One region of the Mesorhizobium sp. M7A.F.Ca.MR.148.00.0.0 genome, then DNA from elsewhere that is predicted to be linked to it. Evidence: predicted binding sites of a transcription regulator. Region 1 holds the regulator's gene; the other holds the start of a gene.

Evidence for each region. Region 1 encodes HrcA, which represses chaperone genes, less so after heat shock. Its sites were predicted from a motif close to GTTAGCACTCNCNNNNNGNGAGTGCTAAC; they were not measured.
Region 2: a site for HrcA is predicted at 2,605-2,633, ahead of EOB49_RS32635 (co-chaperone GroES). Genes of this name have one in related genera too.

Annotation. Positions count from the first base shown of each region.
Region 1 is NZ_RZTB01000107.1:2,643-6,512, forward strand. It holds gene rph (ribonuclease PH) at 229-945, opposite strand; gene hrcA (heat-inducible transcriptional repressor HrcA) at 1,144-2,226, shown strand; gene EOB49_RS26935 (hypothetical protein) at 2,251-2,448, shown strand; gene EOB49_RS26940 (sorbosone dehydrogenase family protein) at 2,546-3,870, shown strand, end outside.
Region 2 is NZ_RZTB01000203.1:20-3,889, reverse strand. It holds gene EOB49_RS32660 (LacI family DNA-binding transcriptional regulator) at 1-811, opposite strand, end outside; gene EOB49_RS32655 (hypothetical protein) at 1,498-1,701, shown strand; gene EOB49_RS32650 (hypothetical protein) at 1,707-1,898, shown strand; gene EOB49_RS32645 (DUF1488 domain-containing protein) at 1,927-2,193, opposite strand; gene EOB49_RS32640 (hypothetical protein) at 2,190-2,438, opposite strand; gene EOB49_RS32635 (co-chaperone GroES) at 2,689-3,027, shown strand; partial or broken gene groEL (chaperonin GroEL) at 3,061-3,870, shown strand, end outside.

The DNA.
Region 1 (3,870 bases):
CGCTGCCGCTCTGGGCGTTCGTTGTTCGGAAAGCCAAGCAATTGGCTTTCCGTCCGCTTCGCGGACCACGCCTCACCCCCCTCAGGTGGGGAGATTGGCAGCTTCTGCATTGTCGCGCACCCTGCAAAGCCGGAGGTTAGCGAAAGCCGAAATGACATCCGATCTCCCCCCTTGAGGGGGAGATGGCCGGCAGGCCAGAGGGGGGCGCTCAAACTCGACATCGAAAAACTAAGCCACCGCCATCTGCTGCAGACTCACCAACCTCTGGATGCCTTTCTTGGCCAGGCCCATCAAGTCCGCGAACTGCTCCTCGGAGAAAGGCTCGCCCTCGGCGGTGCCCTGGATCTCGACGATGCCACCCTTGCCGGTCATGACGAAATTGGCGTCGGTGCCGGCCGCGGAATCCTCGATGTAATCGAGGTCGATGACCGGCTGGCCGTCATGGATGCCGCAGGAGATCGCCGCGACATGGTCCTTCAGCACCTTGGCGACGCTGGCCATCTGGCGCGCTTCCATCCAGCGCAGGCAGTCATACAGCGCCACCCAGCCGCCGGTGATCGAGGCGGTGCGGGTGCCGCCATCGGCCTGGATGACGTCGCAGTCGACGGTGATCTGCTGCTCGCCCAGCGCCTGCAGGTCGACCACGGCGCGCAGGGAGCGGCCGATCAGCCGCTGGATTTCCAGCGTGCGGCCGCCCTGCTTGCCGGCCGAAGCCTCGCGGCGCATGCGCTCGCCGGTCGAGCGCGGCAGCATGCCGTATTCCGCCGTCACCCAGCCCTTGCCGGAATTGCGCATCCAGCCCGGCACTTTTTCCTCGAGGCTGGCCGTGCACAGGACATGCGTGTCGCCGAACTTCACCAGGCATGAGCCTTCGGCATGCTTGGAGACGCCGCGCTCGAAGGAGATGGCACGCATTTCGTCGAATTGGCGTTTGGAAGGGCGCATTCAGGCTGCTTTCTTGTCATTTTTCGGAATCTTGGCCGGCTTGTAACCGCATGGGACGCGTGGCGCAAAGGAAAATGGCCTGACGATCTGACACAGACACCGGGTGATCCCACAAAGACACCCGGTGATCTCACACAGACACCGGGTTGCGCGGGTGCAGTGTAAGTCTGTATCCTTGGGCCGGAGGTTTTTGGCCGTATGACCAAGGCAGTCGATCCCGCTTCGCAGTCGCCCGCGCTCCAGTCGCTCGACATGCGTTCGCGCGACATCTTTCGGCGCATCGTCGATTCCTATCTCAAGGACGGCGAACCCGTGGGCTCGCGCAGCCTGTCGCGCATCCTGCCGTCTTCGCTGTCCCCGGCCACCATCCGCAACGTCATGAGCGACCTCGAGCATCTCGGCCTGATCTACGCGCCGCACATTTCGGCCGGCCGGCTGCCGACGCAGGCCGGCCTGCGTTTCTTCGTCGATGCCTTCATGGAGCTTGGCGATCTTTCCGACGAGGAGCGCCGCGCCATCGAGGCACAGGTTCGGGCGTCCGGCTCGGGCGCGACGCTGGAACACATGCTGACCGAGGCCAGCCAGATGCTGTCGGGCATGTCGCGCGGCGCCGGCCTGGTGCTGGCCGCCAAGAACGAGGTGGCGCTGAAGCACATCGAATTCATCCAGCTCGAACCGACCAAGGCGCTGGCGGTGCTGGTGTCGCAGAATGGCGACGTCGAAAACCGCGTCGTCGAGCTGCCCGCCGGCATCACCGTCTCGCAACTGCACGAGGCCTCGAATTTCCTCAACGCCCATATACGCGGCCGCACGCTGGCCGAGGCGCGGATCGAGATCGCCCGCATCAAGGAAGAAACCAGGGCCGCGCTCGACACGCTGTCGCAGGACCTGGTCGAGAAGGGGCTGGCGGTGTGGGCCGGCGCCGATAGCGGCCTGCCGGCACGGCTTATCGTGCGCGGGCGCGCCAATCTGCTCGAAAACGTCACCGCCCAGGCCGACATCGAACTGCTGCGCCATCTGTTCGAGGACATGGAGACGCAGGACGGGCTTATCCAGTTGCTCGACCTCGCCGAGGAAGGCTCGGGCGTGCGCATCTTCATCGGCTCGGAAAACAAGCTGTTTTCGCTGTCGGGCTCGTCGCTGGTGGTGGCGCCTTATCGCGACAAGGATGCCCGCGTCGTCGGCGCGCTCGGCGTCATCGGCCCGACCCGGCTGAACTACGCGCGCATCGTCCCAATGGTCGACTATACGGCGCAGCTGATTTCACGCATGCTGCGTTGAGCTGATCCAAGCAAGGAGACGATGATGGCGCTCGAAGAATTCAAGGCCCGGATCAGCCTCCTGCTGGAGGAGATGGTCAACCAGCCGGAAGACCAGCACGAGATCCAGGAGCAGTTGCGCGAAAAACTGCAGGAAATGCGCGCCATGGGCCTGCCGCTGCCGGCCGATCTCGTCGAGTTGGAAAAACGCCTCGATGACGATTTCTACGCCGCCGGGACCTGAAACGGGAAACCGGGAGCTTCCTTCACCTCATCGTGTGCCGTGGAACGATCGACGAAACCGGTCGTTCCTATTTTCACGCCAAACATTGGAGGACCGAATGATGCGTTTTGCCGGCCCCGCACTTTCCGCCGCACTGTTTCTCTCGACCGCTTCATTCGCCCAGCAGGCGGACGAGCCGGTGCTGAAAGGCGCGGACGCCTTCGGTGACTGGCGAGCCGACAAGCCGGGCACACGCCGCCTGATCAGACCGGATGATCTGCCCAAGCCCGATGCCACTCGGTCGACCTCGAACAGCGCCGGCGTTGCGGACATGCCGGCAGATGCGAAGCTGCAACTGCCGCCGGGATTCTCGGCCGAGCTGGTTGCATCGGGCATCGACAATCCACGTGTCGTGCGCGTCGCGCCGAATGGCGACCTGTTCGTCGCCGACAGCAAAGCCAATCAGGTCCGCATCTATCGCCTCGCCGAAGGCAGGGCGAGGCCGGCACAGGACGGCATCTTTGCCGGCAATCTCAACCGGCCCTATGGCATTGCCTTCTATCCGCCGGATGCTGACCCGCAATGGGTCTATGTCGCCAACAGCGACAGCATCGTGCGCTTTGCCTACCGCAATGGCGACCTGAAGGCCTCCGGCGATCCGGAAACCATCGTCGACAACATCCCGGCCAATCATCACTGGACCCGCGACATCGCCTTCTCGCCGGACGGCAAGACGCTTTATCTGTCGGTCGGCTCGGGATCGAATGTCGCCGAGGACATGGGCCAGGAGCCGAAAGGCGGACTCGATGCCTGGGCGAAATCGCAGCCGCTGGGTGCAGCCTGGGGACCCGAAGATGGCCGCGCCGACGTGCTGGCCTTCGATCCCGATGGCAAGAACGGCCGCATCCTTGCCACCGGCCTGCGCAACTGCTCGGGCATGACCGTGCAGCCGGCGACCGGCGCGCTGTGGTGCGTCGTCAACGAACGCGATGCGCTTGGCGACAATGTGCCGCCCGAATACGCAACCGTGGTCAAGGAGGGCGCCTTCTATGGCTGGCCCTGGTACTATATCGGCGACAATGAGGATCCGCGCCACAAGGGTGAGCGCCCCGATCTTGCCGGCAAAACGACCGTTCCCGATGTGCTGATGCAGGCGCATTCGGCTCCGCTCAACATCGCCTTCTACGAAGGGAAGAGCTTTCCGGCCGAATACAAGGGCGATGCTTTCGTCGCTCTGCACGGTTCATGGAACCGCGGCAACCGGACCGGCTACAAGGTGGTGCGATTGCTGTTCAAGGACGGCAAGCCGACCGGCGAATATGAGGATTTCATCACCGGCTTCGTCGTCTCCAACGGCGAGGTCTGGGGCCGGCCGGTCGGTGTGGCGGTGACCATGGATGGCGCGCTGATCGTCAGCGAGGACGGCAACGGTACCATCTGGCG
Region 2 (3,870 bases), on a different contig from region 1:
CGCGTTCGCGCAGCGCATCGATGACGCCGCGCGCGATCTGGTCGTTGCCGCAGAAGACCGCGTCCGGCCTTTCGCTTTTGCCGTCGAACAGTTGCGCAACCGCCTGGTGACCCCAGGCTTCCGACCAGGAGCCGAGCAGCGGCTCGCTGACCGTCAGGCCGTTTTCGACGAGCACGTCGCGGTAAGCCTGGACGCGCGCGTGCACCACGGCAAAGCTCGCCGGCCCGGTGACATGGGCGATGCGCTTGCGGCCCAGCCGGCAGAAATGCTCGACGGCCAGCCGGGCGCCGCCAACATCGTCCGAGACGAAGGCGACGGCGTCGGGATCTGGCTGCGTGAAGGCATAGATCACCGGGACGCGCAGATTGGAGAGGTCGACGGGCAGATGGCGATCGATGCGCTTGCCGGTGGCGATGATGCCGTCAACGCGCTTGTCGAGCATGGCGTCGACATGCATCTGGCCCAGCCGCGGATCCTCCTCGACATTGCACAGGAACACCGAGACGCCATTGTCGACCAGCGCGTCCGAAATGCCCGACATCAGCGGCAGCGAGAAGCGGCCATAGGTATCGTTGGTGAGCAGGCCGACGGTGAAGCTGCGCCTCCTGAGCAGGCTCTGCGCCAGGCTGTTGGGCCGGAAGCCAAGCCGCCGGGCGGTCTCGCGAATGCGTTCGCGCGTCTCGGCTGTCATCCGGCCCTGGCCATTGAGTGCCTTGGATGCGGTGGCGACGCTGACTCCGGCCTGGGCGGCCACGTCACGCAAGGTGACTGGCTTGGAAAAGACCGGAACAGGCAGATCGTCCGATGGCATTGCGCCGAGATCCTTGGTTGGGAAAAGGTTTTCTCTTACCGAGCCGGATGAGGCCCGGCAGGTGGTCGAGCCCAACGACGATTGCTTGAGAAAACCTTTTCTCAGATGAAGCTAAGCCAGATCGAATCGCTGTTCAAGGGGAAAAGTTGGTTGGCCTCCGCTCCTCTCCTCCGAAATGCAACGCGGGGTAAAAGCAGCCTCGGAAGCGCGTAGGGGAGAAACGTCAATCGCAGTGCTGGAGGCCCTCGGTCGACACGGGGCGGGGCTGCCGCTTGGGGTGTGAAGGATCGCAACTCTGCGCCGGAAGCGAGGCCCGGCAAGGTTGGCTGACGAACGCTCTGAAACTCGATGCCGAAAATTCTGAACAATCCCTCGGGATTAACCTTTCGGTAAATATTTGGCCGCTACTTCGACAGCCATGGCCTCGTGGCGGAGCGGCTACGCTGGAGACGGCAAATCTCTGAAGCCTCGGTTCGATCCCGAGGCGAGGCCTCCAAAATTTCGCGTCCCAATCTGCCCCGAGCGCAGTCAGTTCCCGCGAATAGATTGTGTGTTGCGAAGGCAGTACGGACCGGCCGTCAAAGCAGTCCTGTCTTGAATTTGGCATGCAGGCGCTCGCGAAAAGAGTGCTATGGAAGGGAGGCGAGCGTTGTTGCTTCGCTTTTTCCTGACATTCGAGGCCTTTCGTGCGTGAACCGTCGCTGCTGCCCGTTTTTGGAAAACTTGGCCTCAAGACCCCTGTCGCCTTGGCTGCGGCACCGGTCTCGCCGGCAGGTGTGCCGCACCTGCGGAAGCTTCTGGCCGCGCATGGCGGCATGGTGCTGAAACTGTCGGTCGTCGCCTGGACGGTGCTGATCCTGGGCGCCGTGTTTTTCACGATGCAAGGCTGACCGGCATGGCCAACCGCTACACGGTGCGCATGGAGCTTCCCCAGAGTTGGAGCATCATCGATGTCTTCACCGGCCAGCCTGCGGTTGTCCGGCAAAAGGTGATGGTCGGGATGGGGCCGCGCGAGGCCGAGGACATGGTCGTGCAGATGAATGTCCGCGACGTCAAACGCCGCGAAAGGGCCGAGCGCAAGACCTGATCGCGGTCAGCGCCAACTCGCCGCCATTTCAGCCGAAATCGGCCGCCGTCAGCACATACATGCTCTTGCGGGTGCGGTCGTAGGCCTTCGACGCCACCTCGCGGATGGCGCTGCTCTCGGTGTCGAATGTCTGGAGATAACCGGCTTCATCGGCAGCAGTGCCCGGCCGCATCTTGGCCATGGCGTCGGCAGCGACGGAAAATGAGATCTGGAACATGCCGTCATGGCCGACGAAACGAATGCGCTGGCCCGCTTCGTCATAGCTGCGGCTGCGGTTGGGGAAGGTGAGGCTCATGTCTTGGCCTCCGTGGCTTTCTTGGTCGCCCGCTTCTTCTTCGGCGTAGGATTGAGGGCCTCGGCGACACGATCGGCCTCTTCCTTGGCCAGCCGAAGCTCCCTCAGCCTTGCCGTCTTGATCTCCCTGGCTCTTGCCTCGGACATATATTCGGCGGTCGCCTTGTTTTTCTCCGCTGTCTTCTTCTGCTTGTCGACAAAGCGGGCTTCAGCTTTTTCCATGATCGTCTGATTGCCTTCGGCCATCGAAGAAATCTCCCTTGTGCCTGAAATCGTGAAAGTGAACTTGTCCGATAAATAGGCACTCGATCGGCAAAATTCAATCTTTTGAATTATTTGACATTCTGCGGATATCACGAAACGGCCAGCTGAAATAATACTTTTGAATATTTAATTTGGCCCGCGAATAATTTTTGGCACTCCTATCTATCGAGTGCCAACGCGTCTATAGAGGAGGGGCGTGGCCGCCTGTGCCGGCCCCAGAAAGAAAGTTCCCATGAAATTTCGGCCACTCCACGACCGCGTCGTCATTCGTCGCGCCGAAGGCGATATCAAATCCAAGGGCGGGATCATCATTCCCGACACTGCCAAGGAAAAGCCGCAGGAGGGCGAAGTCATCGCCGTCGGCCCTGGCGCACGCGACGAAAACGGCACGCTTGTTCCGCTCGACGTCAGGGCCGGCGACTTCATCCTGTTCGGCAAATGGTCGGGCACCGAGGTCAAGATCGACGGCGAGGACCTTCTGATCATGAAGGAAGCCGACATCATGGGCGTCATCGACAAGAGCGAGACGGCCGCAACCGACAAGACCGTGGCCGCCAAGAAAGCTGCCTGACCTCATTTTCTCCGAACGAACTGGATAAAAATCATGTCTGCCAAGGAAATCAAATTCTCCACCGACGCGCGCGACCGCATGCTGCGCGGCGTCGAGATCCTCACCAATGCGGTGAAGGTCACGCTCGGCCCCAAGGGCCGCAACGTCATCATCGACAAGGCCTATGGCGCGCCGCGCATCACCAAGGACGGCGTCACCGTTGCCAAGGAAATCGAGCTTGCCGACAAGTTCGAGAACATGGGCGCCCAGATGGTGCGCGAAGTGGCCTCGAAGACCAACGACCTCGCCGGTGACGGCACCACCACCGCCACGGTGCTGGCCGCCTCGATCCTGCGCGAAGGCGCCAAGCTGGTCGCCGCCGGCATGAACCCCATGGATTTGAAGCGCGGCATCGACCAGGCGGTTTCCGCCGTGGTCAAGGAAATCCAGGCGCGCGCCAAGAAGGTCAAGTCGTCGGCCGAGATCGCACAGGTCGGCACCATCGCCGCCAATGGCGATGCCAGCGTCGGCGAGATGATCGCCAAGGCGATGGACAAGGTCGGCAATGACGGCGTCATCACCGTCGAGGAAGCCAAGACCGCCGAGACCGAACTCGACGTCGTCGAAGGCATGCAGTTCGACCGCGGCTATCTCTCGCCCTATTTCGTCACCAATGCCGACAAGATGCGCGTCGAGTTGGAAGAGCCCTACATCCTCATCCACGAGAAGAAGCTCGGCAATCTGCAGGCGATGCTGCCGATCCTTGAAGCGGTGGTGCAGAGCGGCAGGCCGCTGCTGATCATCTCCGAGGACGTCGAGGGCGAGGCTCTGGCGACGCTGGTCGTCAACAAGCTGCGCGGCGGC